DNA from 3 places in the Clostridium perfringens genome. Region 1 is predicted to be linked to each of the others. Evidence: a T-box and tRNA genes for the amino acid it is inferred to sense, from the RefSeq annotation. Region 1 holds a T-box; the other regions hold tRNA genes.

Region 1 (12,614 bases):
CTTTATACACCATGTATAAGTGTTGTAGGGGTTATGAAAAAAGAATATGGTGGTAAGTTCACAATTTTATCAGTAATATTCCAGTTCCTAGTTGCTTGGATAAGTGCCTTCATAATTTATCATATCGGTTTATTAATCTTTTAAAGAAGGTGTTTTAAATGGAAATTCTTATTACAGCTTTAATCGTAATAGCTGTTGTGTTTATATTATACAAAAACTTCAAAAAATCATCTAAAGGACAATGTAGCGGTTGCAGTGGATGTGCTTCAAAAGGAAGTTGTCCTAGTAGAAAAGATAATAAGAAGTAAAAAAATAACCAATTCCAAATGGAATTGGTTATTTTTTATTATAAATTACATTTTTTCAACTACATCTATTCCTATTAAGAATAAAGCATTTTTAATAACTTGAGCAGTAGCTTTTATAAGCTCAAGTCTTGCAGCCTTTAATCCTTCATCTTCTACATTTAAAACTGTATGATTATTGTAGAATTTATTGAAAGCCTTAGCTACTTCTATTGAATATCTAGTTACAACTGAAGGTTCTAACTTATCTATTCCTAAAATTACAGCCTTTTGTAATCCTTCTAGAGTTTTAGCTAATTCAAACTCTTCTTTTGAAGTTAACTTTGTGAAATCTGGCTCAGCTGTTATTTTTTGTTCCTCAGCTTTTCTTAATATACTCTTAGCTCTTGCATATGAGTATTGAACATATGGACCAGTTTCTCCATCAAAGCTTAACATCTCTTTCCAATCAAAAACTATATCTCTTTCTCTTGAGTTCTTTAAGTAAGTAAATAATATAGCTCCTATACCTATTTTCTTAGCTACTTCCTCTTTATTTTCTAATTGTGGGTTCTTTTCTTCTATAGTTTCTCTTGTTTTATCTATAGCTTCGTTTAATAAATCTTCAAGTAAAACTACATTACCTTTTCTTGTTGAAAGCTTTCTATCTGCGAACTTAACTAATCCAAATGGAATGTGTACGCAATTTTTAGCCCATTCATTACCTGCTAATTCTAATGTTTTGAATACTTGGTTAAAGTGTAATATTTGGTCTTTACCAACTACATATATACATTTATCAAAGTTATATGTTTTATGTCTATAACTAGCTGCTGCTAAGTCTCTTGTAGCATATATTGATGCTCCATCTGATTTAACAACTATACAAGGTGGCATATTGTATTCATCTAACATTACAACCTTAGCACCATTACTCTCAGTTAATATATTAGCCTTTTCTAATTCTTCTACTACTTTATCCATCTTATCATTGTAAAAGCTTTCTCCAGCCCAAGAATCGAAATCTACGCCTAACATATCATATATCTTATTAAATTCTTTTAAAGATAAGTCTTTAAATCTTTCCCATAGAGCTACAGCTTCTTGATCTCCATCTTCAAGCTTCTTAAAGTACATTCTTCCTTCATCTTCAAGTTCTGGATTATTTTCAGCTTCATCATGGAATTTAACATATATTCTTAAAAGCTCATTTATTGGAGCCTCTTCTAAAGCTTCTTCATTTCCCCATCTTTTATAAGCTGAGATTAACTTACCAAACTGAGTTCCCCAGTCTCCTAAGTGATTTATTCTTATTGGATTATATCCTTCAAAGTTTAACATTCTATATAATGAATGTCCTATAGCTGTTGTGAATAAATGTCCAACGTGGAAAGGCTTAGCTATGTTAGGTGATGAATATTCAACTACAACATTTTTACCCTCTCCTATTTTAGAAGAACCATATTTATCTCCTTCTTCTAAAACTTTGCTTATTATATTTTTTGAGAAAGCTACTTTATCAACAAAGAAGTTTAAGTAAGGTCCTAAACACTCTACTCTTTCAAATCCCTCTTTATTTATCTTTTCAGCTAATTCAGCAGCTATCATATTAGGAGCTTTTCTCATAACCTTTGCTAATTGGAAGCAAGGGAATGCAAAATCTCCCATTTCTGGCTTAGGTGGTATTTCTATAAGTTTTTCTATGTTTTCTAATTCTAGATCAACATGTTCTTTAATTCTTTCTGCAACTAACTTTTTGTAATCCATAATTGTCCTCCTTATTTTATATCTTTTTAAAACATATCTTATAATGACATTATTGCCAAAATATAAATTTATTTACAATATAAAAAACCGCCTCTTTGTAACAAAGAGACGGATATATCCGCGGTACCACTCTAATTGGTTAAAAACCCACTTTATAATTTAACGCATAAGCGACATTTTAATAAAAATACTAGTTATTAAAATGCAATCTCAGAGGCTCTCTTCATCTAAACTATTCTATAAGGCTTACACCATCCCTTACTCGCTTAAGAAATCATAAAGATTACTCTTCTCTTCACAGACTTTTTATATTATATTTTCTTAACTTATTATAGTATTTTACCTTAAACCCTGTCAATATCATCTTTCATTTATTATGAATAATATTTTATTTTGAAATATCCATTGAAAACTTCTTTGAAATTCTATAGTATCAGTATTATAATCAAATTATATTTTAAACAAGTAGAGGGGAAAAGAAATGGATAGAATAGGAGTAATAGACATAGGCTCTAACTCTGTAAGATTAACACTTGCTGAAGTTGAGAAGTCTGGATATTTTAAAATAATTGATGAATTAAAAGAGCATATAAGACTTGGCTCTGATTTCTTCGCTTGCTCTGTTTTAGACGAAGAGAAAATTAAGCTTACAATCTCATCTATAAAAGCTTTTAAATCTATGTGCATCTCTTGTGGTGCATCAAAAATTATACTTATAGGTTCAGAAAGCATTAAAAATGTAGATGAAAAAATTAATCTTAAAGAAATAATAAAAAAAGAACTTGGATTAGAACTTAGAATATTATCTAATGAAGAAGAAATTAATTATAACTTTTTAGGAGCTAAAAATTCTCTTTATATAGATAATTCTCTTCTTTTGGATATAAACGGAAATAACACTCACTTATGTTGGTTAAAAAACAACGAAATTTATAAAGAAGTTACTCTACCCTTTGGATATGTGACTTTAACATCCTTATTCCAATTAAACGACATGATTGGATATAAAAATAATACAAACTGTGTTAATTATATTAAGGAACACCTTGAAAAAATAGATTGGCTTAAAGATAATTCATTTAAATCTGTTATAGGTGTTGGAGGTTCTTTCAGAAACCTAGGAAAAATTGATAGACGTAGAAAAAGATATCCTATTGATATAGTTCATAATTATGTTCTTTATGACTATGATATTGATGAGATGTTTCACCTACTAAAAAGTAAAAATCTTCGTCAGAGACAAAAAATTGAAGGACTTTCTCCATCTAGAGCTGATGTCATAGTTGCTTCTACAGACTTAATAAAAGAAGTTTTAAGCTTCACAAATACTAATGAAGTAATAATATGTGGTCGTGGCCTTAGAGAAGGACTTATATATGAATATATAATAGATAAATTCCATACTTATGATGATATTTTAGATGTAAGTTTAAAGGGAATTATGGATACTTTAAACATAAATATTCCTCATGCTCAAAATGTATGTAAGCTTGCTTTTTCACTATTTGAAGGGTTAAAACCACTTCATCATTTAGGAGATGAATTTAAGAATATATTAAAAACAGCCTCCTTACTTCATGATTGTGGTATAAGCATAAGATATTATGATCACCACGTACACTCATTTTATATTATTTTAAACTCTCATATAAGTGGATTAACTCATAAAGAAATATTATTAAGTGCATTATGTGCCGCTTACCATAGAAATAACTCTTTCCAAGCTCCAATTGCTAAATATTCAACTATAATAAATAGATTAGATGTAAAACATGTAGAGTATTTAGGAGTTATTCTTAAGCTTGCTGAAGGCTTAGACAGAGGATTAACTGGCCATGTAGAAAATGTTAATGTGATAATTAATGAAGATACTGTTAATTTAAAACTTTATTCTGAATATGATTTAGAATTAGAGCTTCGTCAAGCTAGAAGAAGTTCTAAAGTCTTTGAAGAAGTTTATAATAAAAATCTAGTTATTGAAAAAGCCTAAATAAAAAAGTTTATGGGAAATTATTCTCCCATAAACTTTTTTTAACTTACATCCCTAAATTTATTTAAGCTTAAAGCAATCTACTTTCCAATAGACTTTATTTCTCTACTATAGATTTAGTTGCTTCTAAAGACTTATTTAACTGATTTAAGGTTTCCTGATCTAGTTTTTTTCCTTCTTCACTATTTAAAGTCTCTTCAACTGGTAATATATAATAATCTGATTTTTTATTTTCTCTTGGAATTTTATATACCCAAGTTGAAGTGTAATCCCATTTCTCCATTTTAACCCCTTTTCTACTCTTATCTAAGGTTAAATTCAATATAACACCATCAGCTGTTCTTCTATCTCCCATAGTCTCTAGTCTTTGATTAGATATAAAATTACCTAAAGAATAAGCTACTAAAGTCTTATTTCCATCTTCACCCTCTATTTCTTCTATAGGCTGTACAACATGAGGATTACTTCCTAATATTAAGTCAACTCCATATTCATTTAAGGCTTCAGCAATTTTTACTTGATATTTACTAGGTTCAGTTTTATACTCTACACCCCAGTGCATTCCAAAGACTATAAACTCTGCTCCTTCATTCTTCATCTCTTCTACTAAAGCTTTCATCTCCTCTAGTTCCTTATCTAATTTATTATAAGAAAAAGTATTTAAATTCATATCTTCAGGAATTTTATGACCATTTAACTCTCCCTCTTTGCTCTCATAAGTATAAGATGTAAATCCTATTTCTATTCCCTTTACTTTTTTAATAATATACTTCTTATTCCCAATTGAAGTCATCTCTTTATCTATTTTTTCTCCAGTTTTACTAGCTCCCTCTACTCCCTTATCTAAAGAATGATCCGTTGCTACATTTATAATATCAAATCCCGTATCTTTTAAGGCATCTATCATGGAATCTGGCCCATTATAATTAGGATATCCAGAATACCCTATTTCTTCTCCAGCATAAGTTCCCTCAATTGTTCCATAGGCTATATCACTTTTTTCTATGAAGTTCTTTACATACTTAAAATTATTCATAAAATCATAGGACTTATTTTCTTCATTATATGCAGACCATATTTGTTCATCATGTAATATTATGTCTCCTACAGCACTTATATTAACCTTTCTTCCTAAGCTAAACCTATTAAAAAATCCCTTTTTATCATTCTCCTTAATTACTTCTTTTTCATCAATACTAGCTCCCTTTGTCGTTACAACATTATTGCTTATAATACTATTTATTACTAAAACAGAACAAACAATAAGTAGAGAGGCTAAAATTACTTTAATTTTTTTAGACATTCTTATCATATTCTCACCCCTCTATATATTACCATATTTTTACATTTTATTTCAATTATCTTTCCATAAAAAAAATTAGATTAGATATTAAATTTGAAAATAACTTATAAATCAAGAGTTATTTTCGAATTATAAACCTAATCTAATTAAAGTATTATAAATTTCAAATTATGATTAAATAAATAAACCTATAGAATATACAAAAGCCATAACCAATTGAGATGGTATAGCTAATACATATCTTCCAAGAAGTATTATAACTATAAGTATAGGATAATAATATTGATATACTATTCCAGATAACTTATAGAATAATTGAGGCTTAAGATCCTCTAAAATTCTAAAACAATCAAGTCCTGGAAGTGGTAATATATTAAATACAAAGAAGTTTACATTTAATATTATTATATATTGTAACATTAAAAATATAATTTGAGAAAGATCTCCTCTTAAACCAAAAAATCTTAAGTATAAACTTGTAAGTATTACTCCAATTATGGCAACAACTAAGTTTGAAAGCCATGCAGCTATGTTAACTTTAAGAGCATCCTTCTTTGGATTTTTAAATGCATATTTATTTATCTCTACAGATTTACTCCAACCAAATCCAAAGAAAGCCATCATTAAGGCACCAGCTATATCAACATGCTTTAATGGATCTAAGGTTAATTCCCCCTTAAACCTTGGTGATTTATCTCCTAATTTATCTGCCATTTTAGCACGAGTATACTCTTTTACTGAAAAAGCTATTAATATTGCTGGAATACTAAGAAACGCATCTAATAAAAATTGCATAATCAAGACCTCCTTATTTTGTATTTTAAATTATACCATAAATTTCTTGAATTTATTATTCAGTAAACTTAATAATTTATTAATTTTAATTTTTATATCAGAATATTTTTCTACAAATAAGATTATATATTTCTATAAACATTTAAAATAGAGGTTCCTTTCCTCCCTATTTAGGAGTAAGAAACCTCTTAAAATTCTAAATATTATAATCTTTTTGCAGCTTCATAAGCCAATTCACTTCTCTCACATTCGTCATATTTTAAGGTAACTTGGTAGCAAAGATGACTTCCTTTCATCTTTTCTGAAGCATAACAAAGTCCATTACTTCTTGAATCTAAGAAAGCTTGATCTATTTGCTCTGGATCTCCAACTAGTATTATTTTTGATCCTTCTCCAGCTCTTGTTATAATTGCTTTAACCTGCTTTGGTGTTAAGTTTTGTGCTTCATCTATTATAATCCAATTCTTTATTATACTTCTTCCTCTTAAATAAGCCACAGCCTCTGTTGTTATTATCTTTCTTTCAAAAAGTTCCTCTATTTTATCATTTAGCTCCCTCTCATTTGAATATCTTTCTTTCTCATCTGAATCTATTAAAATCTCTAAATTATCATATATAGGTCTCATAAATGGAGCTATTTTTTCTTGCTCAGTTCCTGGCAAATACCCTATTTCTTCATCCATTGTTACATTAGGTCTACAAACTAAAATCCTTCTATATTGTCCACTTTCCTCTTCTAATATCTTTTGTAATCCCACAGCTAATGAAAATAAAGTTTTTGCTGTTCCTGCTGGCCCCTTTATAATTACTAAAGGTGCCTTTTTAGCATCCATGCTCAAACATTCTAGCATAAATTTTTGGCCAACATTTCTAGGACTTATTCCCATAATATTATTGTTATCTTTATAAAGTAAAGGTCTTATAACTTTTCCATCAAATCTTCCTAAGGCAGTTTGTTTATCATTATCATTACAGTGTATTATTAAAAATTGATTAATCTCTAATTTTGGTTCCACATAGCACTTATTTTCTTCATCGTAGAAAGTTAAATCTTTTTTCTCCATAACTTTATTTTTAAAGAATTTACTTAAGCATTCAGAACTTGTGTAAACTTCCATTCTTCCACTATATTGTTCTTCAAATTCTGGAACTACAACCTCATAAAAATCCTCTGATTTTATGCCAACAGTATCAGCCTTTATTCTCTCAAATATATCCTTAGTTATTAAACAAACATCTTCTCCCTTTTCCTTTAAGGCCTTACAAATTTGTATTATTCTATTATCAGGCTTGCTTATATTCCATGCTTCTGGTATTTCAGTATTGTAAAAGTTAGTAACCACCTTAAGCTTTCCGCCTTTAGGTAAATTAACTCCTTCGCTTAATGACCCACTTAATCTAAGTTTATCTAATTCTCTTGCAACATGCCTAGCATTAGCTCCTAAATCATTATTCATTTTTTTAATATTGTCTAATTCCTCTAGAACCACCTCTGGAATAATAACATTGTTATCTTCAAATGAATATATAGCTCCTGGTGAATATAGCAATACATTGGTATCTAATATATAAGTTTTCTTCAAAACAATCACTCCTTTAGAATAATACAGCTATAATAATCAAACTTGATTTTCATTTGTTTATATATTAATATTTAAGAATACTCAATATAATTCTTAAATATTGATATTTTATAATCAAAATTTCTATAATCTATAATATATAAATTTTAAATTAGATTTTATTAATAAAAATTTTAGTTTATACTATTATATGGACATTAGAATATGGGAGGCCTTAAATAATGAAATTACTTTTTTTTGATACAGAAACTACAGGAGTCAAACCTGGAAGCATATGTCAGCTTAGTTATATCCTTGTAGACACTTCAACTAAACCTCAAAAAACAATAGGTAAAAATATATTCTTTACAGTTGATGAAATGGAACCAGAAGCTGAAAGAATCCATGGTTTTTCCTTAGAGAAATTATATGAATTAAGTGAAGGAATGTACTTTGAAGATCTTTATGCTGATTTCATAAATGACTTCTTAGAAGCAGATTTTATAATAGGTCATAACGTTCAGTTTGATATTAAATTCTTAAAACATGAATTACTAGGTCTTGGAGAGTTCTTTGAACCTAACAACGTATTTTGTACTATGAAATATTATAAAGATATTTGTAAAATATTAAGACCTACTGGAGATTATAAAAATCCAAAACTTGAAGAAGTAATCAAACACTTAAATATAACTGATTCTGAAATAAGTGAAACTGCTAATAAATATTTCCAAGGTAGTGGAAACTATCACGATGCTAGATTTGATACAGCAGCAACTTATCTTACTGTTATAAATGGTATAAAAAAAGGATTAATTCCAAGAAATTATTTTACAAAACTTTTAGAAGCAAAATAAAAAGATATATTTTCACAATATATCTTTTTTTCTTTACTATGAAATCTCTTTTTCCTTTGCTTTATTAAGAAGATTTATATTAGAAGTTTGTATATTTGTATAATATCTAACTTCTCCACTTTCACTTTCGTATCTACTCTCTACTATTTCTCCACTTACAGAGACTAAGTCTCCTATGTTCACAAATTTCTCTAAGAAATCCACTGTAGATTTACTCCAAGTAATTACGCTTAAAAAGGTCGTTGTTTCTTCTCTTCCATTAAAACTATTAACAGCTATTCTGAATCTAACATATTTTTTCTTATTTTTAGATTCCTTAACTTCAATTTTAGTAGCAACTCTTCCAATAAGATCCACTTTATTCATGCTTTTCATCTCCTTGATTATAATTTATCTAAAGTATTGACCAGATTTAAGAGTCTCAAACATGTGTTCTTTAAAAAATTTTTAACAAATTAATTTAATATAACATAAAAATTTATTCTTTATTATAAATGTTAAATATTGTTTTTATCTTTATAATTTTTTTAAGCCAAAAGTTATATGAAAACAATTAAAAAATTCATAAAAATATTTATGAGTTTTTTAATTATTTTCATAAAAAAAGAGCTATTAAAGATAAATCTTTAATAGCTCTAAATTATATTAAACTGTTATATCACTACTTAAGCTAGCTGCATCCTTATTAGCTTCTATTATAGGGTTTACATACTCATCAATAAACTCTACAACTTGGCTTGGAGCTCTACCAACAAATTTAACTGGATCTATTATAGCTATAATTTCTTCTTTAGAAAGATTAAATGAAGGATCACTTATTATTCTTTCTATTAAATCATTATTAAGCCCTTCTCCTTTAACTCTTTGAGCAGCATCCATAGAATGAACTCTTATTCTTTCATGAAGTTCTTGTCTATCTCCGCCTTTTTTAACTGATTCCATCATTATATTTTCAGTTGCCATGAAAGGTAATTCTTGATTTACATGAGCTTCAATAACTTTATCATAAACTACCATATTCTCAGCAATATTTATATAAAGATTTAAAACTCCATCTAAAGCTAAGAAAGCTTCTGCTACTGCAATTCTCTTATTAGCTGAATCATCTAATGTTCTCTCAAACCATTGAGTTGAAGCCGTAATCGCTGGATTTAATGCATCTACTATAACATATCTAGCTAATGCTCCCATTCTTTCACTTCTCATAGGATTTCTCTTATATGCCATAGCTGATGATCCTATTTGATTTTTTTCAAATGGTTCTTCTATTTCTTTCATACTTTGAAGTAATCTTAAGTCATTTGAGAATTTATATGCACTTTGTGCAATTTCTGATAATGTATTTAAAATTATAGAATCTAATTTTCTTGGATAAGTTTGACCTGTAACTCCAAAACTCTTTTTAAATCCCATTTTTTCTGCAACGATTTTATCTAAAGCCTTAACCTTTTCTTCATCACCTTCAAAAAGATTCATAAAGCTTGCTTGAGTACCAGTAGTTCCTTTTACCCCTCTTAATTTTAAAGTTGATAATAGAAAATCTATGTTCTCCATATCCATTACTAAATCTTGCATCCATAATGTAGCTCTCTTACCTACAGTAGTAAGCTGTGCTGGTTGGAAATGAGTAAATCCTAGAGTAGGCATATCCTTATATTCTAAAGCAAATCTTTTTAAATTATTTAAAACTGCAACTATTTTTTTCTTTATTAATAATAATGCATCTCTCATTATTATTACATCTGTATTATCTCCAACATAGCAGCTTGTTGCTCCTAAATGTATGATACCTTTTGCTGAAGGACATTGAAGTCCATATGCATAAACGTGACTCATAACATCGTGTCTAACTTCTTTTTCTTTTTTTATTGCTTCTTCGTAATTTATATCTGAAATATGACTTTTAAGCTCTTCTATTTGCTCGTCAGTTATATTTAATCCTAATTCTTTTTCACCCTCTGCAAGAGCAACCCATAATTTTCTCCATGTTGAGAATTTCATATCATCTGAGAAAATATATGACATCTCTTTTGACGCATATCTTGAATTCAATGGTGTGCTATATAAATTTTTCACTTTGTACCCTCCTAAAGTAGAAATGATAATTTAAATTTATTATATCATAAGATAAGTTTATTATAAATAAATTTATCTATTTTTTATCTATCATTCGTATTTTTACCTTTATTACTCATAAATTTCCTAAAACTTAGACTTTAATGTACGTATTTTATTTATAGTTTTTGAAAAATTATAAAAAATTATTAGAATAAATTTATAAAAATAAAAGGATTCCACTAGGAATCCTTTTACGAAGATTACTCTTCTAAATTTTCGATTAACTTAGCTATTTCTTCAGCTGCTAAAGCTTCATCATCACCACTAGCGATAACCTTAACATTAGCATCTTTAGAAACTCCTAATGATAAAACTCCGATTAAGCTCTTAACATTAGCTTTTTTTCCATTGTACTCTAAGCTTATGTCTGATTTGAAAGCTGAAGCTTTTTTTACTAGTAAAGTTGCTGGTCTAGCATGTAATCCTGTTGAATTTTTAACTATAACTTCTTTAGTTACCATTATAAACACCTCTTTACTTTTATTTGTTATTTAATAATACTAACTTCTTAATTATACTCATTTTTTTAGAAAATTTCAACAACTTAAGAAAAGATTAATCCCTATTCATAAGTTTATTAACAAATTCTTTTATTCTTTTTAAGCCCTTAATTATTTCCTCTTTAGATGTAGCATAAGATAGTCTTATAAAATTATCTTCCCCAAAAGCTATTCCAGGTATTACAACAACATTTTCCTCTTTTAGTAATAGATTTGCAAATTCCATTGAACCCTTTATATTAGCTTTTTTTAGAACCTTAGACACATCAATCATTACATAAAAGGCACCCTTTGGCTCTATAAAAGTAAGATCTTCAATTTCACTTATAAGCTCTATCATAAGCTCTCTTCTTAAACTAAATTCCTTAACCATATTCTTTATAGTTTCTTGATCTCCATTTAAGGCTTCTAAGGCAGCAAATTGAGCTATACTATTTGTATTTGATGTCATATGACTTTGAACATTGTTCATTACCTTAATTAGCTCTTCATTATAACAAGCTGCATATCCAATTCTCCATCCAGTCATTGCATAAGCCTTAGAAAATCCATTTATAACTACTGTTCTCTTGAAGGCATCTTCACTTAAGGAAGCAATACTTATATGCTCTTCTTTTCCATATATAAGTTTTTCATATATTTCATCAGAAATTATTATAAGATCATTTTCCTCAGCAAATTTCGCAATAACTTCTAAATCTTTTTTTGAATATACTGTTCCTGTTGGATTATTTGGTGAATTTATTACTATTGCCTTTGTATTTTTACTTAAAACTGATTTTAATTCGTCATAAGTAACCTTAAAATCATTTTCTTTTTTTGTTTCTATAAAAACAGGAACTCCATCACTTAATTTAACTAGCTCAGGATAACTTACCCAATATGGTACTGGTATTATAACCTCATCTCCTGGATTTAAAATCGCCATAAATACATTAGCTAAAGATTGTTTAGCTCCTGTTGAAATAATTATATTTTTAGTTCCATAGTTAAGTCCATTATCATCATGTAATTTCTTTGCTATGACCTCTTTTAACTCTACTATTCCAGATGTGGCTGTGTATTTTGTATTTCCTTCTTCCATAGCTCTAGTGGCAGCTTCTATTATATTCTTAGGTGTATTAAAATCAGGCTCACCTACTCCAAAGCTTACTACATCTATTCCTTCTTTTTTTAATTCACCTGCTTTAGCTGTTAAGGCTAAAGTTAGTGATGCCCCTATATTTTGTGCTTTTCTAGATAATATCATCTAATCCCCTCTTTACTGCTTTAAATTTATTTTATTACGCTTCCAATATATCATTTTTATTATTTAAAGTAAACCAATAAAAAATACTGCTATAAGTTAAAATACTCATAGCAGTATCTATTTATTTACCAAATTTAGTTCCTCTATAAACTTTATCTTGGTTGTATTATAAGCTTTATAGCTGTTCTT
Region 2 (6,254 bases), 1.1 Mb from region 1:
TCTTGCTGAAGAACTTGGACTTAATGAAGAAGTTTTAAACAGCGATTTTGGACTTAATATATTTGCAGGAAATGAAACCTTTCCAGGAATTGTACCAATTGCACAGGCTTATGCAGGTCATCAATTTGGTCATTTTACAATGCTAGGAGATGGTAGAGCACTCTTATTAGGAGAACATGTAACTAAAGATGGTAAAAGATATGATGTTCAATTAAAAGGGTCTGGTAGAACAATCTATTCAAGAGGTGGAGATGGAAAGGCTGCACTTGCACCTATGCTTAGAGAATATATAATAAGTGAAGGTATGCATGGTCTTGGAATTCCTACAACTAGAAGCCTTGCGGTAGTAAGTACTGGTGAGGAAGTTTTAAGAGAAAGATTTGAACAAGGTGCTATATTAACAAGAATAGCTTCTAGTCACATTAGAGTTGGAACTTTTGCTTATGCGGCCCAATGGGGCACTTTAGAAGATCTTAAAAGTCTTGCTGACTATACTATTAAAAGACACTTTCCTAATATAGCTAAGAGTGAAAATAAATATATTTTATTTCTTGAAGAGGTAATAAATCGTCAAGCTGAACTTATAGTTAAGTGGCAAAGTGTTGGATTCATTCATGGGGTTATGAACACTGATAATATGGTAATCTCAGGAGAAACTATAGATTATGGACCATGTGCATTTATGGATACTTATGATACAAACACAGTATTTAGTTCCATTGATTATGCTGGTAGATATGCTTATGGAAATCAACCTAACATGGCTTTATGGAACTTAGCTAGATTCTCAGAAGCACTACTTCCTCTTCTAAACCCTAACCTAGATGAGGCTGTTAATATTGCTAAAAAGTCCATATCAAACTTTTCTAAACTATATAAAAAATATTGGTTCAATAAAATGAGAGCTAAACTTGGTCTTTTCACAGAAAAAGAAAATGATGAATTGCTAATTGAAGGGCTTTTAAGCACAATGCAAAAATATGAAGCAGATTTTACTAATACCTTTGTATCTTTAACTCTTAATAAATTTAAAGATGAAAAAGTATTTAGTAGTGATGAATTCAAAACTTGGTATGCTCTTTGGCAAAATAGATTAAAAGAAGAAAATAGACCAAATGAAGAAGTAAGGAATTTAATGATGAATAATAATCCTTATATCATTCCTAGAAATCACTTAGTTGAAGAAGCTCTTAAAAATGCTGAAAAAGGTGATTTTACTTTTATGGATAATCTATTAGAAGCACTAAAGAATCCTTATAGTTATTCTAAAGATTTAGAAAAGTACACTAAGTTACCTGAGAAAAGTGACACTCCTTATGTAACATATTGTGGAACTTAAAATTTAATTATATAAATTAATAGAATATAAATTAATGGGATATAAAAAGCTTTTGTTTATAAGCTTTTTATATCCCAATTTTTATACCTAAATTTCTTATATAATTTTCCTAACTTAAAATATATTCATTACCTCTATGTCTTTATTTCCTGCCCCTTCCATCATCTCATTGTACATTCCAAGAATTTCTTCTCCATAGGTAGGACTTGGTGCCCAATTTTTGCTTAAATCAATTACTGAATTAGCTTTCCCAAATATTGAAGCAAAGTGTCTAGGGTCCTTTGTTTCAGCCTTTGGATATCCTTCTGCCCCTGCATATAAGGCTAAATGATCTAAATGAGCCTTTACTCCTTCATTCCAATTTTTAAATTTCATATGAGCTTTAGGGTCTTTATCGCTCCCACCCTTATTTGTTTTTAACCCACATGGATTGTGATATGAAGCATCTAATACTCCTCCAAAATTACCATAGGCAGTTTCCTTAGCTGCTTGTACATACGCTAAAGCTGGATTAACATCCCCATGTTCATCTGAATATTCCCAATATAAATCAGCAAGTTCAACAAATTCCTTAGTGGCTCCTTTTCCTTGTGCCCATTTCTTAGCATCATCTACTGTTATAAAAACATCTGAAACTATTGGTATATCCTTTTCTGTTTCTATTTCTATTTTTACGCTCTGCGCCTCTGTTACATGAACCACGTCTATGTTTATAATTGTTAACATTACTAATATTGCTACTATTAAAGTTTCTATGTTAAATTGGTCTTCCTTCACAATAGGATCCTCCTAATACTATTACATAATATTCTCTATAAATAATATGATATCCTATTCTTATTTATGTAAAAAAAGTGAACCCAAACTTAAGCTCACTAAAAACCATTACTCTTTATTAATAACTTCCCAAAAGATTAAAATTAAAGTTCCTACAAAATAGCATATAATATCTTTTACATCAAAGGATGTACCTATGAGTATTGTAAAAAATCTACTATTTTGAAGATGTAATATCTCAACTATTTTAAAGTATTGTAAAACCTCAACTAAAATACCAAATAAAAAAATATATATGGGTAAATTTTTTATTTTTCTTCCAATTATTCCTCTTATAAATGTGTATATAACTATTACAACTAAAACATCACCTATATAAGGTCTAATAAAATTATCATGTACAAATAGCGCAATAAAAATCTCAATAATTAATAAGATTAAAAAGGCAACTAAATATCTTTTATTTATTTTCATAAAAACACTTCTTTCACACTAATTTTTTTATATAAAAATCATATAAAAATAACATAAATTTTTATTAATTATAGCACATAAAAAAATCAGTAAGTAAAGATTTACCTACTGATTAAAAATATTATGAAACCTTTAGTGATCTTATTTTACATTCTTTTTGTAAGTAGTTATCTTTTATATAGTTGAAAACTTCTTTATAGTCCTCTTCACCATATTTTTTAACTAACATAACATTTAAACTTGTACCAAACCATACTCTGCAGAAAGAAGGATCTATCATTAATTTTGCCCCTTCTTTACCATTTATTCTTACATTTTCATCTTCTAATAATGTATTAAAGTGATTTATAAGCCCCATCATTATTCTGTCACCCATTTTAGGATCTTCATCAGCTATTGTAACGAAGTAATATGACCAAGCATATAAAAGATTTTCTTCTATAGCTATTCCTGCCACTTTTTCTCCTATAGTTTCATTAAAACATCTATGCATATAGTAAGATAATTTCTTTATGTTTTCTTCAAATTTCTTTTCATAGAAATTCATTTCATATCCTACCATCATATCTAATTTGCTCATAATGCACCCCCACCAATATTTGTATTCTCAGTATAACATAAAAAGGGTAAGTAAATCATTACTTACCCTCGTCTATCTTTGAAAAATTTTGTTAATATTTTACTACATTTTTCATCATTCTCCCAAACTACTTCAAGAAAATAATTTAGATTATGATTTTGAAGAATATTAACAACAGAACCAGCCGCTCCTGTTGTATCATCAAAGGTACCAATATAAATCTTTGAAAGTCTACTTTGAAGAATAGCTCCAGCACACATAGGACAAGGCTCTAAAGTAACATACATCTCGCAACCATGAAGTCTCCAATTATTTAGTTTATTACAAGCTTCTCTTATGGCAAGCATTTCTGCATGGGCTGTTGGATCTTTTAAGGTCTCCTTTAAATTATGAGCCCTTGCAATTATTTCTCCATTCTTTACTATTACAGCGCCTACAGGAACTTCTCCCTTTTCTCTTGCTTTTTCTGCCTCTTCCAAAGCTAAACTAAGCACCCTTAACTCTCCTCTTTTTCTCGTTTATATGTGTAAACTCTAACCTTTTTTACCCTATTTCTATCTAATTCTTCAACAATAACTCTAAAGTCATTAGTTTTTATTTCCTCTCCAACTTTAGGCATTCTTCCTAAAGAACCTATTACATATCCTCCAATAGAATCAAATTCCTCAGATTCTATTTCAAATCCTATCATATCACTTAAGTCAGAAAGTCTTGTGCTACCATCTACTACGAACTCATTTTCTTTGATAACTTCTATATCTTTGTCTCTCTCATCGTATTCATCTTCAATATCTCCTACGATTTCTTCTATTAAGTCCTCAATAGTAACAATACCAACAGTTCCACCATATTCATCTAGTACTACTGCTATGTGATTTCTAGTTGTTTTCATCTCTGCAAATAGTTCTGTTATCTTTTTAAATTCAAAGGTTCTAAAAGGTTCTCTCATGTATTCTGTTACATTGAAATTTTCCTCATCACTATCTAAAAGAATTAAATCTTTAACATTTAAAATACCAACAATATCATCTATTGATTCATTATAAACTGGTATTCTTGAAAATTGTTGTTCTTTTATTACTTTTAATACTTCTTCGTAGGTAGCTGTAACATTTACTGCAATGACATTTACCCTTTGAACCATTATATCTTTTACTTGAAGATCTCCAAATTCAAAAACATTGAATATCATTTCTTTTTCTTCAACTTCAAGAACTCCCTCTTCTTCACTTACATCAACCATTGTTTTTAATTCTTCCTCTGTTATAAATGGTTCACTTTTATTTAAATCTCCACCTAATAATCTTACTATTAGGGATGATACTGAAGAAAATAACCAAACAAGAGGTTTGAAAACTGTAACCACTATATTTATTATAGGAGCTACGGCTAAAGAAACCTTCTCTGCATTTTGCTTAGCTAAGGATTTAGGTGTTATTTCTCCAAAGATTAATACTAATATTGTCATAACTCCAGTAGCTAAGGCAACTCCACCATCACCAAATATCCTAAAAGCAAGTGTTGATGCTAAGGATGATGCACCTATATTAACTATATTATTTCCTATTAAGATTCCACCTAATAATTTATTAGGGTCTTCTAATAATTTTTCTAATAACTTAGCTCCTTTTACCTCTTCATCCACCATATGCCTTACTCTTATTCTGCTTAAAGACATTAAAGCTGTTTCTGAGGCTGAAAAAAATCCTGATAAAATTATCAAGACAATAAGAAGCACAATTTGAAACGTATATGGGTCCAAATAAACCCCTCCTATTATTCTATATATTTTTCTTCTTTTTTATTTTCCTATATAATTATTATATTATACAAAAATTTCATATTAAATAATAATATTTAAAAAACTCCATATAAATATGGAGTTTTTCCTTCATAGTTAAAACCATGGTATCCCCAGTAGGAATCGAACCTACATTTATCCCTTAGGAGGGGATTGTTCTATCCATTGAACTATGGAGACTTATTTGAATTTTATAATAATTTTAACTCTTTAACTAATATATGTCAACAAAGCTTATTTTATAACTATACCATCTAAGATGTTAATTGTAATCTCATCTATAACTTTATTAACATTAAACTCTTTATCTCTACTTAATTCATATAGTGATGTTGATATAAGACTTCCAAATAAACTGTGAGCTAGTAAGGAAATATCACACTCTCTTATTTGTTTTTTTGAAATAGCTTCTTTTAATATTCTCTCTATTCCTTCAATATACTCAGTTATTTTATTTCTTAGTTCATCTTGCCTAGTTTCTTTTCCCCAAAGCTGACTCATTACCATTTTAAAAAATGCTCTATTTTCATATAATAATTCAAATTGCATTTTAAAAAGTTTTTTTAATTTTTCTATAGGCTCATCTTCTAAATTTTCTATATCAGTTAATTTTTCATGCCAAATTTCTAAGCCTTTACTAATTACAAAATTAAAAATTTCCTCTTTACTTTTAAAATTATAATAAAGTGTTCCCTTAGCAACATTAGCTTTAGATGCAATTTCATCTACAGTTGATCCATTATAACCTGAAGTAGCAAAAACGTTTATAGCTGCTTCAAAAATAGCTTTCTTAGTTCTATTCATACTACCAACTCCAACACTTATTCTTAAAACAATTTAATCATATACCACTTATTTTATTTAATCAACAACATAAATTTGTAATTTCTTGTTTACAAGTTGAATTTATATATATAATAATATAATATATGTATTTAACATAATTTTTAAAGGGAGATTATAATTTATGATAAAAATTTATAACAGGAAAACAAAAGCTTATGATGTTGAGCAAGTAGCTGGTCTTAAATATATAAATTGGTCTTATGCATCTCCTATAGGAAAAAGCTTCTTAGAATTATTTATTAAAAAGAAGATGTTCTCAAAACTTTACGGAAATTTTTGTGACTCTCCTTTAAGTAAGAAAAAAATTAAAGCCTTTATTGATGAGTTTAATATTGATATGTCTCTTTGCAATAAAAATATAGATGAATTTGAAAACTTTAATGATTTCTTTGCAAGGACCTTAACTCCTGAAGCTAGACCTATTGATTATAGTGAGA
Region 3 (12,614 bases), 1.1 Mb from region 1:
ATTGTAGAAACATAATAAATTCTTTAGTTGATAATCAGGTTAAAAACAATAAGTCATCCATATTAAATAGTTCAAAGAGATATTCTTATTTTACAGATAGATTTAAGAGAATTCTTACAAAATCAGTTATGGTAATTAGTGAACAAATGAAGAGAAGTGATTTTGAAATTTATAAAAATGAATTGGCTTTTGGATTTTCTAAAGATGTGAACTCAATAAAACTAGACCTTCCTTCAGGAGAAAGTTTTTATTTAAATGGAAGAATAGATAGAGTTGATAAATTAAATTTAGATGGTGAAACATATTTAAGAATTATAGATTATAAAACTGGTTCTAAAAAGTTTGATTTAAATAAATTTTATAATGGACTCCAAATGCAACTTTTAGTTTACTTAGATGCACTTATAAATAATTCAGAAAATATAGTTGAAAATCAAGCTATGCCAGGCGCAATACTTTATTTTAGAATAGATGACCCTATATTAAAGTCTAAGGGAGATTTAACAGAAGAAGAAATAAAAAGTGAGGTTTTAAAAGAGTTAAAATTAGAAGGTCTTTTACTAGACGACGTAAAAGTTGTTAAGGCAATGGATAATACTTTAGAACCTGGAACACACTCTCTTATAATACCTGCAAATATGAAAAAGGCTGGGGATTTAGGGAAAAATAAAGCTTTAATAACCATGGAGCAGTTTGAATTATTAAGAAAGTATGTAAATGAAAAAATGATTGAGATATGCCAAAACATGATAGAAGGTAAAATTGATATAGAACCATGTAAGGAAAATAAAAATATAGTGTGTGATTATTGCAACTACTCACATATATGCCAGTTTGATTCTAGTTTAGAAGACAATAGATATAAAGTTATTCCAAAGAAAAAAGATGAAGAGATATGGAAGAGTATAAATGAAAAAGTAGGTGGTGAAGTAAATGGGGACTAAATGGACTGAAGAACAAGAATTAGCTATAAATACTAGAAAATGCAACCTTTTAGTAGCGGCTGCGGCTGGCTCAGGAAAAACTGCTGTATTAGTTGAAAGAATTATAAAAATGATAACAGAGGGAGAAAATCCTGTTGATATAGATAAGTTACTAGTTGTTACATTTACTAATGCTGCTGCTTCTGAAATGAGAGAGAGAATAGGTGATGCGATATCTAAAGCTTTGGAGAAGGATCCTAGTTCTGAAGTGCTTCAAAGACAATTAGCTCTTTTAAATAGAGCTAGTATAACAACTATGCATTCTTTTTGTTTAGAAGTTATAAAAAATAATTTCCACTTAATAGACTTAGACCCAGGGTTTAGAATAGGAGATCAAACAGAATGTGAACTTATAAAGCAAGATATTTTAGCTGACCTTTTTGAGGATATGTATGCTAAGGATGATGATTGCTTTAAAGATTTAGTTGAGGCTTATGGTGGAAGCAAAAGTGATGATAATTTAAATAGCATAATATTAAAATTCTATAATTTTATAATGAGTGGTCCTTGGCCAGAGGCTTGGTTAAATGATAAGGTAGAAGAATTTAATATAAATTCTATAGAGGAACTTGAAGGTAAGAAGTGGATAGAGGTATTAAAGGAAAGTATAATTTTAGATTTAAATAATGCCTATTCAATGCTTACTCAAGCTAGGGATATAGCTGAAATGGGGGGAGGACTTGAGCCTTATTTAGTCAATATATATCCTGAAATAATTCAAGTTGAAGAGCTTAGAATTGCTTTAAGTGAAGGAATAGTAAAGTTTTATAATAAGCTTATGGGAGCAAGCTTTGGAAGACTAAAATCAGTTAGAAAAGCTAGTGTTGATGATGAAAGAGCCTTAGAAAAAACTAAAAGCCTTAGAGATGAAAGCAAAAAAATAATAGAAAATTTAAGGGATAATGTTTTTGAAACTTCTTTAGAAGAAGCTGTTTTAGGCATGAAAAAGATGTATCCATTAATGAAATGTTTAAGTGGTTTAATAATTGAATTTTCTAATAGGTATAGAGATAAAAAAAGAGAAAAGGATATTTTGGATTTTAATGACTTAGAGCATCTTTGCTTAGAAATATTAATAGATAAAGATGAAGATGGGAATATAAAACCTTCACAGGTTGCCTTAGAATTTAAGGATAAATTTGAAGAAGTTTTAGTTGATGAATATCAAGATAGTAATACCATTCAAGAAACTATTGTAGGAATGGTATCAAGAAGAGATGTAGAAAATCCTAATGTATTTATGGTTGGAGATGTTAAACAAAGTATATATAAGTTTAGACAGGCAAATCCAGAACTTTTCTTAGAGAAATATATTAATTATAGAGAGTTTGAAGATTCTAATAGAAAAATAATGCTTTATAAAAACTTTAGAAGCAGAGAAGAAATTATAAATGGAGTAAACTATATCTTTAAAACATTAATGAGCAATACTGTAGGAGAGCTTGAATATGATGAAAAAGAGGCTTTAAACCTAGGGGCATCCTATGGGGAGTTAAATGAGGAAAATGTAGAGAAAGAATATATAGATGAAATAGAAAATCTAAAGGTAGCTGGTGATATAGAGCTAAACATATTAAATAAAGCAGGTAACAAGGATTATAGCAATGAGGATGAACTAGGAGAAGAGGAAGAAGATTTAGATAGCATACAGTTAGAAGCTAGAATAATTGGCAAAAAGATTAAGGAGCTAATGAATCCTGAAGATGGAAGTCACTATATGGTTTTTGATAAGGATTTAGGAAAATATAGAAAGATTAAATACAAGGATATTGTTATCCTGCTTAGAGCAACTAAAAATTGGGCAGAAACCTTTGTTGATGAGTTAGGAACCTATGGAATACCTGTTTATGCTGACACAGGAACAGGATATTTTCAAACTATTGAAATTAGAACTATATTAGCCTTATTACACATAATAGATAATCCAATGCAGGATATTTATATACTATCTGCTTTACGTTCACCAATATTTTCATTTACATCTGAAGAATTTGCAGATTTAAGATTATTAAATAGAGATAAATACTTCTTTGAAATAATAAAGGAAGTTGTAGATGGAACTTATGATGAAAGTATATCTAAAGATTTAAAAGGAAAGTGTAAGTACTTCCTAGACTATTTAAATAAGTGGAGAGAAAAGGCAGCTTATATGCCAATAGATGAATTTATTTGGTTCTTATATTCTGATACATCATACTATGGGTATGTTGGAACAATGCCAAATGGAGTTCAACGTCAAGCAAATTTAAGAATACTATTCCAAAGAGCAAAGCAATATGAATCAACTAGTTTTAAGGGATTATTTAATTTTATAAACTTCATAAATAAACTTAAAAAGTCTTCTGGAGATATGGGAAGTGCAAAGATTCTTGGAGAAAATGAGAATGTTGTAAGGATAATGAGTATTCACAAGAGTAAAGGTCTAGAATTCCCAGTTGTTATATTAGGTGGAACAGGAAAGCAATTTAACAAGATGGACTTAAGAGAAGATATACTACTTCATGAAACCTTAGGTATAGGAACAAATTGTATAGATGTTAAGAAGAGAATAAAGTATGATACTCTTCAAAAGCATGCTATAAAGAAAAAATGTGAATTAGAAGTTTTATCAGAAGAAATGAGGATACTTTATGTTGCCTTTACAAGAGCTAAGGAAAAATTAATTATAACTGGTGCTGTATCAGACTTAGAAAAGTCTTGTGAAAATTGGTGCAAAGCTTCAGCTTCTTCAGGGGATAATAGAATAAATCCTGGAAATGTTTTAAAGGGAAAGAGTTATTTAGATTGGATTTGCATGGCTTTAACAAAACATAAAGATGGAGATGCCATAAGAAATATTGGTAATGGAGATATAACTTTAAATTTAGATGATAAATCTAATTGGAGTTTTAAAAGCTGGGACAGAAGTGAGCTTTTAGAAACAAATAACAATAAAAAAGAAAAAAATAATATTGATATTTTTGAAAGTAATAATTGGATTGAATCTAAAAAAGATATAAAAGAAGTTATAGAAATAAGAGATAGACTAGGCTTTAAATATAAATATATAGAGTCTTGTAATACTCCTTCAAATATTTCTGTAACTGAATTAAAGAGAGCTCATCAAGAAGAAGAGTTTATGCAAGAAAGTTATAATATTATTGATAATGAAAGTAATGAAGAAAATAAAAAAGAAAAAATAAAAAGAAAACCAAGATTTATGGAGGAAAGACAGGAAGAATTCTCAGCAGCTAAGAAGGGGACTATAACTCACTTTGTAATGCAACATATTGATTTAGATAAGGTAACTTATATAGATGAAATAAGAGAAGAAGTTCTTAAAATGGTTAAAAAAGAACTTTTAACAGAAGAAGAAGGAAAAGTGGTAAATGTATTTAAAATACAGAAATTCTTTAAAAGTGATTTAGGTCAGAGAATGTTAAACTCATATAAATCTGGTAAAAAGGTATATAGAGAATTACCTTTTATAACTGAGATTCCAAGTAGTATTATAGAAAAAAATCTTGATCCTAAAATCTATGGAGAGGAAAAAGTAAGATTACAGGGTATTATAGATGCCTTCTTTGAGGAAGAGGATGGATATGTTCTTTTAGATTATAAAACTGATTATGTTAAAGAGGGAGAGGAAGAAGACTTCATAAATAAATATAAAATTCAAATTAATTTATATAAAGACACATTAAATAAAATTTTAGGGGAAGAAGTTAAGGAAGCTTATCTGTATTCCTTCTATCTTGAAAAAGAATTAAAAATATAATAAAACTTACAAACATATTCCGAGAATTACTAGATTGCGCTAAGAATTTATAATTATTACTACGAAGATATTACTAAAGCTTCGAAACTTGCTACGCTTCGAACAGTCTCAGCTTTTTAACGTAATATCTTCTCCGTAATAATTTAAATTCTAAAGCTTATCTAGATATTCTCTTCATTATGTTTGTAAGTTTTATATTATAAAAAGTTATTTCAATACAAATACTTAATATTTTCTATGTTTAGGATTAAACTTGCTTATGGTGTCAGGCGCCTTAAAGTTAAAGCACATGTTTTCAAAGTTTTAGAGTAGATAAATTTAATTATATGAATAAAATTGCTTACTAAGGTTTAGTAAGTCTTCCTTATTGTTTAACTCTGGTGTTTGCATTACATTTTCAAGAAGAAAATTTAATATAACACCTATATTTTTTCCAGGTTTAAAATTAAGTTCGGTAATTAAGTCATTTCCTGTTATGGCTAAGTCCTTAATAAATATGGGTTCTTTTGAAGCTAATATATCAGAAACTCTGTTTTTTAATATATCTATACATTCAGTATCATATTCATCCATGTAAGATAGATATGATTTTTGTAAATCTAATAAATCAAAGATATTTTCAGTTCCAACTGAATTTATAAGTAGTTTTAGTTTTTTTCTTGTCATATTACATGAAATATTATTTATATTTTCTACTAAGTTGCAAGTATCATTGATTGTATTATTATCATATTTAAGTTTCTTTAATATAGTTCTGCACTTCTCAACTGCATTTTCAGAATTAAAAACTTTATAGAATAATCCTGCTAATCTTACATGAAGCTTTTTAGGAAGTGAATTTATTAATCCATAAGTATCATGGATATCATCATATAAATCATAACAATTTATTAGTTTTAAATTCTTAAATTCCTCAACTAAAAAGTCAGAAAATCCTAGCTTTCTAAGAAGCATAAGACCTCTATCTGGATCATTGCTTAGAATTATTTTAGTAAATTCACTTTGAATTCTTTCCATGCTTATATTTTTTATTAATTTAAAATTCTTTCTTATAGATTCAGCAGTTAATTTTTCTATTTTAAAGTTTAATTGACAACTAAATCTAATTGCTCTAAGCATTCTTAAGGCGTCTTCAGAGAAGCGTTTATCAGGATCTCCAACGCATCTTATTAATTTGTTTTTTAGATCATCTTTTCCATTAAAACAATCCTTAAATCCTAAATATGGGCTATATGCCATTGCATTTATAGTAAAATCTCTTCTTGATAAATCTTCTTCTATATTAGAAACGAACTTTACGTCTTTAGGTTTTCTATTATTTAAATATTCCCCATCTACCCTATAAGTAGTTACTTCATAAGGATTTTTATCGATTAAAACTGTTACTGTTCCATGTTTAATACCAGTAGGAATAGTTTTATCAAAAAGCTCTTCTATTTTTTCAGGGAATGCATTGGTTGTAATATCATAATCTTGAGGTTTTTTATTTAATAAAGAATCTCTTACACAACCACCAACTATAAAGGCTTCAAAACCATTAGAGTTAAATTTCTCTAAGATATATTGGACATTGTTAGGTAATTTCATTAACATGTCACCTCCTAGTAGTTATTTTATCAATTAATATAAATTTTAGCTATAAATAGAGTACTTATTTGTTTACAAAAAATAATAATATGCAATAATTAAAATAGAGATTAAAATGGAAAGAAAGGATAGACTTATGGAAATACCGGTAAAAAAAATAGGTGAGTTCGTTAAAGGAGAAAGAGTCGAAGGTTTTTTTCTTTTAAAATCAGTTACTTTAAAAACTACTAATTCTGGTGGAAAAAAATATTTAGATTTAGTTTTAAGTGATAAAACTGGTGATATATTAGGTAAAGTATGGGAGATTAAACCTGAGCATGAAGAATTAAAAAGCAATACAGTATTTAAGATTAGAGGTACGGTGAATAGTTGGCAGGGAACTTTACAGTTAAAAGTGGAACATGCTAGCAAGGTTACTGAAGAAGATAATATAAACTTAGATGATTTTGTTCAGAGTGCGCCATATACTAGCGATGAAATGTTTAATACTATAAAAGATACTGTTCATAATATGAATGATGTGGATATAAAAAATATTCTAAATAGAGTTTTAGAGATTAATAAGGATAAACTTATGTACTATCCAGCAGCAAAGTCAAATCATCACTCTATAAAGGGTGGACTTTTATATCACATAACAACTATGTTAAAGTTAGCTGAGAATATTTGTGGAATATATGATTTCTTAAACAGAGATTTAGTTTATGCAGGGGTAATACTTCATGATATGGCTAAAATCAAAGAGATGTCTTCTAATGAAATGGGCATAGTAGATGAATATACTTTAGAGGGAACTCTACTTGGACATATTACTCAAGGAATAAAGGAAATTGAGGTAATAGGAAAAGAAGTTAATGCTGATAGCAAGATTATAATGTTACTTCAACATATGGTCTTATCACATCACTATGAGCCTGAATACGGAAGTCCTGTTAAGCCTCTTATACCAGAAGCTGAGATGTTACATTATTTAGATGTAATGGATGCTAGAATGTACGATATGAAAAAGGCAATTAAGGAAACTAAGGAAAATGAATTCTCAGAAAGAATTTGGTCTTTAGATAGTAGAAGAATATACAATCACGGAATGTATGAAAAAAATAATTAAAAAAACAGCTCGTAATGAGCTGTTTTTTTATTTAGTAAATTATTATTTTTGAACCATTTTGTACATTATCATATAACCATTTAGAATCTTCAACTGATAATCGTATACATCCATGTGAAGCTGGTACCCCTAAGGTTGGATCTGATACTGTGGTTTTATCAGAATCAAATGGGATTGAATGAAATAAATAGTTACCCATAAATTGAACATAGTATTTACCACCTTGTCCGTATTTAGGTGAGAAAAACCAAGGAGCTCTATTTTGTACAGTAAATACTCCTACAGGAGTTTCCTTTCCTTCAATACCTGTTGAACAAGTAAAGGTCTTATCTAAAGTCCAATCATTTTTTGAACCCTCATAGACATAAGTTTTTTGTTCAGCTATATTTACAAAAACCAAATAATTAGTGTTACTAGTTATATCAAATTGATTTATTGTATCTTCATTTAATTTTTTGTAATATTCCATAACAGGAGCAGTTCTAGCTGTAGCTTTATCTATATTCTTTTGGCTATAATCTTCAAGATGCTCTAATCTAAGCTTTTCTAATTCATCTCTTTTTTCCTGCAATTTTGGATCATCAGGGAGAGAATTTATTTGAGAATCTAAATACTCTATTCCTTTTGAATATTTTTCATTAGATATATATTCATCTACAGTTTTTAAAATAGGTTCTCTTATTTTATCTAAGCAAGTTTCTTCATATTCTAGTGCTTGAGCTTTACAATCTGAAAGATTATGTACACTTTTAAAGTAGTTTAAAGCTTCTAAATAATTTTCTTCATCTAGATTAGAAACTCCAATATCAAAGGAGTCCTTTGAATCTTTTATTAGAGGAAGTGTGTTTTTAAAATTTAAAATTTCCTCATTAGACGTATTTAAGGATAATAGTCCATTTAAATCTTCTACAGTTTCTTCTTCAGATATATCTCCAGAATAATACTCATTTTCTATTTCTGATAGTTTTTCTGTAATTATATCTTCTGATGATTTAATAAAAGTTTTTTTCAATATAATATTTTTTGTTCCATTATTAAAACAATAGGAGGCATCCTCATAATTATTTGATGATAAATCCTCTTTAAATTTGTTTAAGTTATTTGAGTATGAGAAAATAAAGTATGAAACAACTATAATTAATAATACGGATATTGCTGAAGAAATTGAAATTAAAAGTTTTTTATTTTTCATATTTTACCTCGATTAAATTTAGTAATTTAATTTAATTATGGACAATAATACCAACATTAATCATTATAGGATATTTTTACTTATTAATAAATGACAACTATTGTATTTTTTTTGTGAAACAGTCATAATATTAGTATAAAGTAATGGTTTTAACAAAATATTAACAATTTTTATATAAGGTGGTGTTGAGCATGAAGAAAGTTCATGAAAGGTTTTTAGAATATGTAAAAGTAGATACTAAATCAGATGAGACAACAAGGGTTACTCCTAGTACAAAAGGTCAATTAGAATTAGGAAAAATCCTTGCAGAGGAATTAAAGGAAATCGGAGTAGATGAAGTAAGAATAAGTGATAAAGGATATGTATATGCTTGTTTAAAGAGTAATTGTGATAAGGATATTCCGAAAATAGGATTTATTTCACATATGGATACTGCACCAGATATGAGTGGAAAAAATGTTAATCCTAAAATTGTTGAAAATTATGATGGTAAAGATATTGAACTTGGAAATGGATATACATTATCACCAAGTTTTTCACCAGAACTTCCAATGTATAAAGGTCAAACTTTAATAACTACTGATGGAACTACTCTTTTAGGTGCTGATGATAAGGCTGGGGTAGCAGAAATAGTAACAGCTATTGAATACTTAATAAATCATCCAGAAATAAAACATGGTGATATTAAAATAGGATTTACTCCAGATGAAGAAATTGGAGAAGGAGCAGATCACTTTGATGTTGAAGGCTTTGGAGCAGATTTTGCTTACACATTAGATGGTGGAAGAATAGGTGAATTAGAATATGAAAACTTTAATGCTGCAAGTGCTAAAGTTGAAATAGTAGGTAAAAATGTTCACCCAGGAAGTGCTAAAGGAAAAATGATTAACTCTATTTTAGTTGCTCATGAATTTGTTTCTATGCTTCCTTTAGATGAAGTTCCAGAAAAAACAGAAGGATATGAAGGTTTCTCATTCTTATTAGATATACAAGGTGAAGTAGAAAAAACTTCATTATCATTTATAATAAGAGATTTTGATAAAGAAGGCTTTAAAAATAGAAAAGAAAGATTTAATGAAATAGCTAAAGAGTTAAATAAAAAGTATGGAGAAGGTACTGTTACAGTAACTTTAAAAGATCAATACATGAACATGAAGGAAATGATAGAACCTAGAATGCATATTGTAGAAACTGCTGAAAAAGCAATGAAACAATGTGGAATTGAGCCAATCAAAAATCCTATAAGAGGAGGTACTGATGGGGCAAGATTATCATTTATGGGACTACCAACACCAAATCTATTTACTGGCGGAGAAAACTTCCATGGAAGATATGAATATATATCAATAAATTCAATGGAAAAAGCTGTTGAAGTAATACTAAACATAATAAAAATTTATGCTGAAAAATAAGATTAAATAAAATAAACCTATAAATATATTTAGATAATTAATCAAAATATATTTATAGGTTTTAATTTTTTATTTATTTTAATAATTTATAATAAATTTACTTTATTAAGGTTCTTTTGTATCCCCTAAAAAGAAGACAGCTAATGTTCCTATACCTGTGTGAGAACCTATAACTATTCCTATATAATCTATAAGTATGTCTTTTACAGTATATTTTTCTCTAATCATTTCTGCTAAAGTCTCTGCATCTTCAATACAATCACTATGAGCGATAAAAATTGTTTGCTCATTAGGGTTTACAATACGTTTTTCAAGCTCTTGGAATAACATTTTTAAAGATTTTTTTCTTCCTTTAGCTTTAGCAAAGTTATGAAGTTCACCTGCATCATTTACATATAGCATTGGCTTTATACTTAATAAGCTACCAATAGCCGCTGCTGTAGATGAAATTCTTCCCCCTCTTTTTAGATGATCTAAGCTATCTACTGTAAAGTAATGACATAACTTATTTTTGTTTTCTTCTACCCAAGAGTAGATTTCATCTATAGATTTTCCATCCTTTTTCATTTGAGCAGCATAATAAACTAGTAATCCTTGGCCTAAGCATGCAGCTCTAGTATCTACTATCTTTATATCAGCATCAGGATATTTTTCTAATAATTCCTCTCTAGCTATAAGTGAACTATTATATGTTCCACTTAGGGCTGATGAAAATGCTAAGTATAAAATAGAGATCCCTTGTTTAACATATTCTTCAAAGGCTTCAACAAATCTAAATGAGTTTACTTGACTTGTTGATGGCATGATACCTTCTCTTAATTTATTATAGAAAGCTTTTGGAGTTAATTCGCTATCAATATTATCAATATATTCTGTATTATTAATATTACATATAAGTCCTAAATAATTAATATCTAAATCTTTTACCATGCTTTTTGGCAGATCAGCTGCCGAATCAGTAAATATAACAAATTTTTTCAAAATAAATCTTCCTCCTTTTCTTAATAGAGTTATTCTAAATAAGTATAATATTTAATATGAAAAATATCTAGGGTATATAATACAAGAATGATCCATAAATAGTGTATTTAATAATAATTTAAGTTTTGGGAAGAATATGTAATATCTTGATTTATTAATGAATATATGATATTATAAGTCTGTTAATATGCGGTGGTAGCTCAGCTGGATAGAGTAGTCGGCTACGAACCGATTGGTCGGGGGTTCGAATCCTCTTCGCCGCACCATAAGCTTGTAACTTTAAGTTACAAGCTTTTTTTATTTATATGTATATAATTTCAATTTAGAATAAAAAAATTTACTTAGGTGAAAATAATTATAAAATGAGCTTAATTCATCAAGAATTTTAGTCCGATTATCTTATAAATAAGATAAAATAATATGCTAAAGGTGATAATATGAATTATGATTTTATAATTACGATTTTAGATGAACATAATGAATCAAGTATTTTATTAGCTGAAAAGTTAAAGCCTAAAGAGATAATTTATTTATATAAAAAGGATGAAGAATTAAAGGTTTTAAATTCATTGAGACAGTTTTATTTAAATAAATTTCCTAATTGCAATTTTAGTGATGAAAAATTAGGGAAGGATACTATTTCATCCATAGAAGAAATTATAAAGAGAATGAAAAGTAAAAATACAGCTATATGTTTAAATCAAGGGGATAAAAAGGATATTTTAATAATGTATACCCTAACATTAAAACATAATATAGATGGGTTTTTTCTGGATATACCTAAAGAGGAACTTTTAAAGTTAAATTTAGAAAGTGTACAATGTGAAAAGTGTAATTTCGTAGATTTAGATGTAGAAGACATCATAGACAGTATAGGAGCTTCTATTGTTGTGGATTCAACAGAAATTTCAGAGATAAATGTTATAGAGACCATGACTAACTATATAGCTGATAATTTAAACCTTTGGAAAAAGTATAAAATAAGATTAAGTGATAATTCTGTTTTTATCCATGATGAATCAAATCCTAGAATTATAAAAATAGATAAGGAATTATTGAGCAGAGAAGAAGTTATGCTTCTTGATAAAATACTTAACTTTTTAGAGAAAAATGGCCAAATAAAAGTAAAAGAATTAGAGCAATGTTTAAAGGTAACATTCCAAAATGAATTTATAAAAGGATTTATTTTTAAAAGTGGAACATGGCTTGAAGTTTTAACAAAAAATATTATTGAAGAAATAAAAAGCATTGATGATATAAAAAGTGGTTTATTATTTCTTTGGAATGATAAAGAATCTAGAGTTAAAAATGAGCTAGATGTTGTTGCCATAAAGGATTCAGTGCTTATTTGTGTTTCTTGTAAGGATTCAAAAAAATATGATGAAGTTGCCTTAAATGAATTAAATGTTTATTCTGAGCAATTAGGAGGAGAAAATGTAATAAAAATATTAGTAGCAACACACCCTCCAATTAAATCATCTATTTCAAAAAGAGCTAAAGAGATGGGAATAAATTTAGTTGTTTTTGATGGGAATAAAAAAGCATTTAAAGAAGAATTAGAAAAAATAATAAAATAAAATTTTTATTTGGGATA

What was found. The T-box of region 1 lies ahead of argS (arginine--tRNA ligase). A T-box ahead of a tRNA ligase gene usually reads a tRNA of that ligase, here a tRNA-Arg.
Region 2: it has a tRNA-Arg gene. The T-box ahead of argS (arginine--tRNA ligase) is inferred to sense a tRNA for this amino acid. The anticodon was not compared.
Region 3: it has a tRNA-Arg gene. The T-box ahead of argS (arginine--tRNA ligase) is inferred to sense a tRNA for this amino acid. The anticodon was not compared.

The regions. Positions count from the first base shown of each region.
Region 1 is NZ_CP065681.1:1,419,750-1,432,363, reverse strand. Features, by position in the region: gene feoB (ferrous iron transport protein B) at 1-144, shown strand, start outside; gene I6G60_RS07040 (FeoB-associated Cys-rich membrane protein) at 159-308, shown strand; gene argS (arginine--tRNA ligase) at 354-2,051, opposite strand; T-box leader at 2,153-2,359, opposite strand; gene I6G60_RS07030 (Ppx/GppA phosphatase family protein) at 2,533-4,041, shown strand; gene I6G60_RS07025 (CapA family protein) at 4,139-5,353, opposite strand; gene I6G60_RS07020 (site-2 protease family protein) at 5,519-6,139, opposite strand; gene I6G60_RS07015 (PhoH family protein) at 6,343-7,722, opposite strand; gene I6G60_RS07010 (3'-5' exonuclease) at 7,944-8,558, shown strand; gene I6G60_RS07005 (single-stranded DNA-binding protein) at 8,595-8,924, opposite strand; gene purB (adenylosuccinate lyase) at 9,204-10,634, opposite strand; gene I6G60_RS06995 (HPr family phosphocarrier protein) at 10,877-11,137, opposite strand; gene I6G60_RS06990 (pyridoxal phosphate-dependent aminotransferase) at 11,232-12,425, opposite strand; gene I6G60_RS06985 (stage V sporulation protein S) at 12,578-12,614, opposite strand, start outside.
Region 2 is NZ_CP065681.1:273,405-279,658, forward strand. Features, by position in the region: gene I6G60_RS01420 (protein adenylyltransferase SelO) at 1-1,339, shown strand, start outside; gene I6G60_RS01425 (glucosaminidase domain-containing protein) at 1,454-2,116, opposite strand; gene I6G60_RS01430 (ribosomal maturation YjgA family protein) at 2,225-2,590, opposite strand; gene I6G60_RS01435 (hypothetical protein) at 2,712-3,170, opposite strand; gene I6G60_RS01440 (nucleoside deaminase) at 3,233-3,664, opposite strand; gene I6G60_RS01445 (HlyC/CorC family transporter) at 3,667-4,932, opposite strand; tRNA gene I6G60_RS01450 (tRNA-Arg) at 5,077-5,151, opposite strand; gene I6G60_RS01455 (TetR/AcrR family transcriptional regulator) at 5,206-5,775, opposite strand; gene I6G60_RS01460 (phosphatidylserine decarboxylase) at 5,939-6,254, shown strand, end outside.
Region 3 is NZ_CP065681.1:280,325-292,938, reverse strand. Features, by position in the region: gene addB (helicase-exonuclease AddAB subunit AddB) at 1-944, shown strand, start outside; gene addA (helicase-exonuclease AddAB subunit AddA) at 934-4,740, shown strand; gene I6G60_RS01495 (CCA tRNA nucleotidyltransferase) at 5,059-6,327, opposite strand; gene I6G60_RS01490 (3'-5' exoribonuclease YhaM family protein) at 6,443-7,435, shown strand; gene I6G60_RS01485 (L,D-transpeptidase family protein) at 7,467-8,627, opposite strand; gene pepT (peptidase T) at 8,819-10,039, shown strand; gene I6G60_RS01475 (DegV family protein) at 10,145-11,020, opposite strand; tRNA gene I6G60_RS01470 (tRNA-Arg) at 11,210-11,286, shown strand; gene I6G60_RS01465 (Card1-like endonuclease domain-containing protein) at 11,458-12,597, shown strand.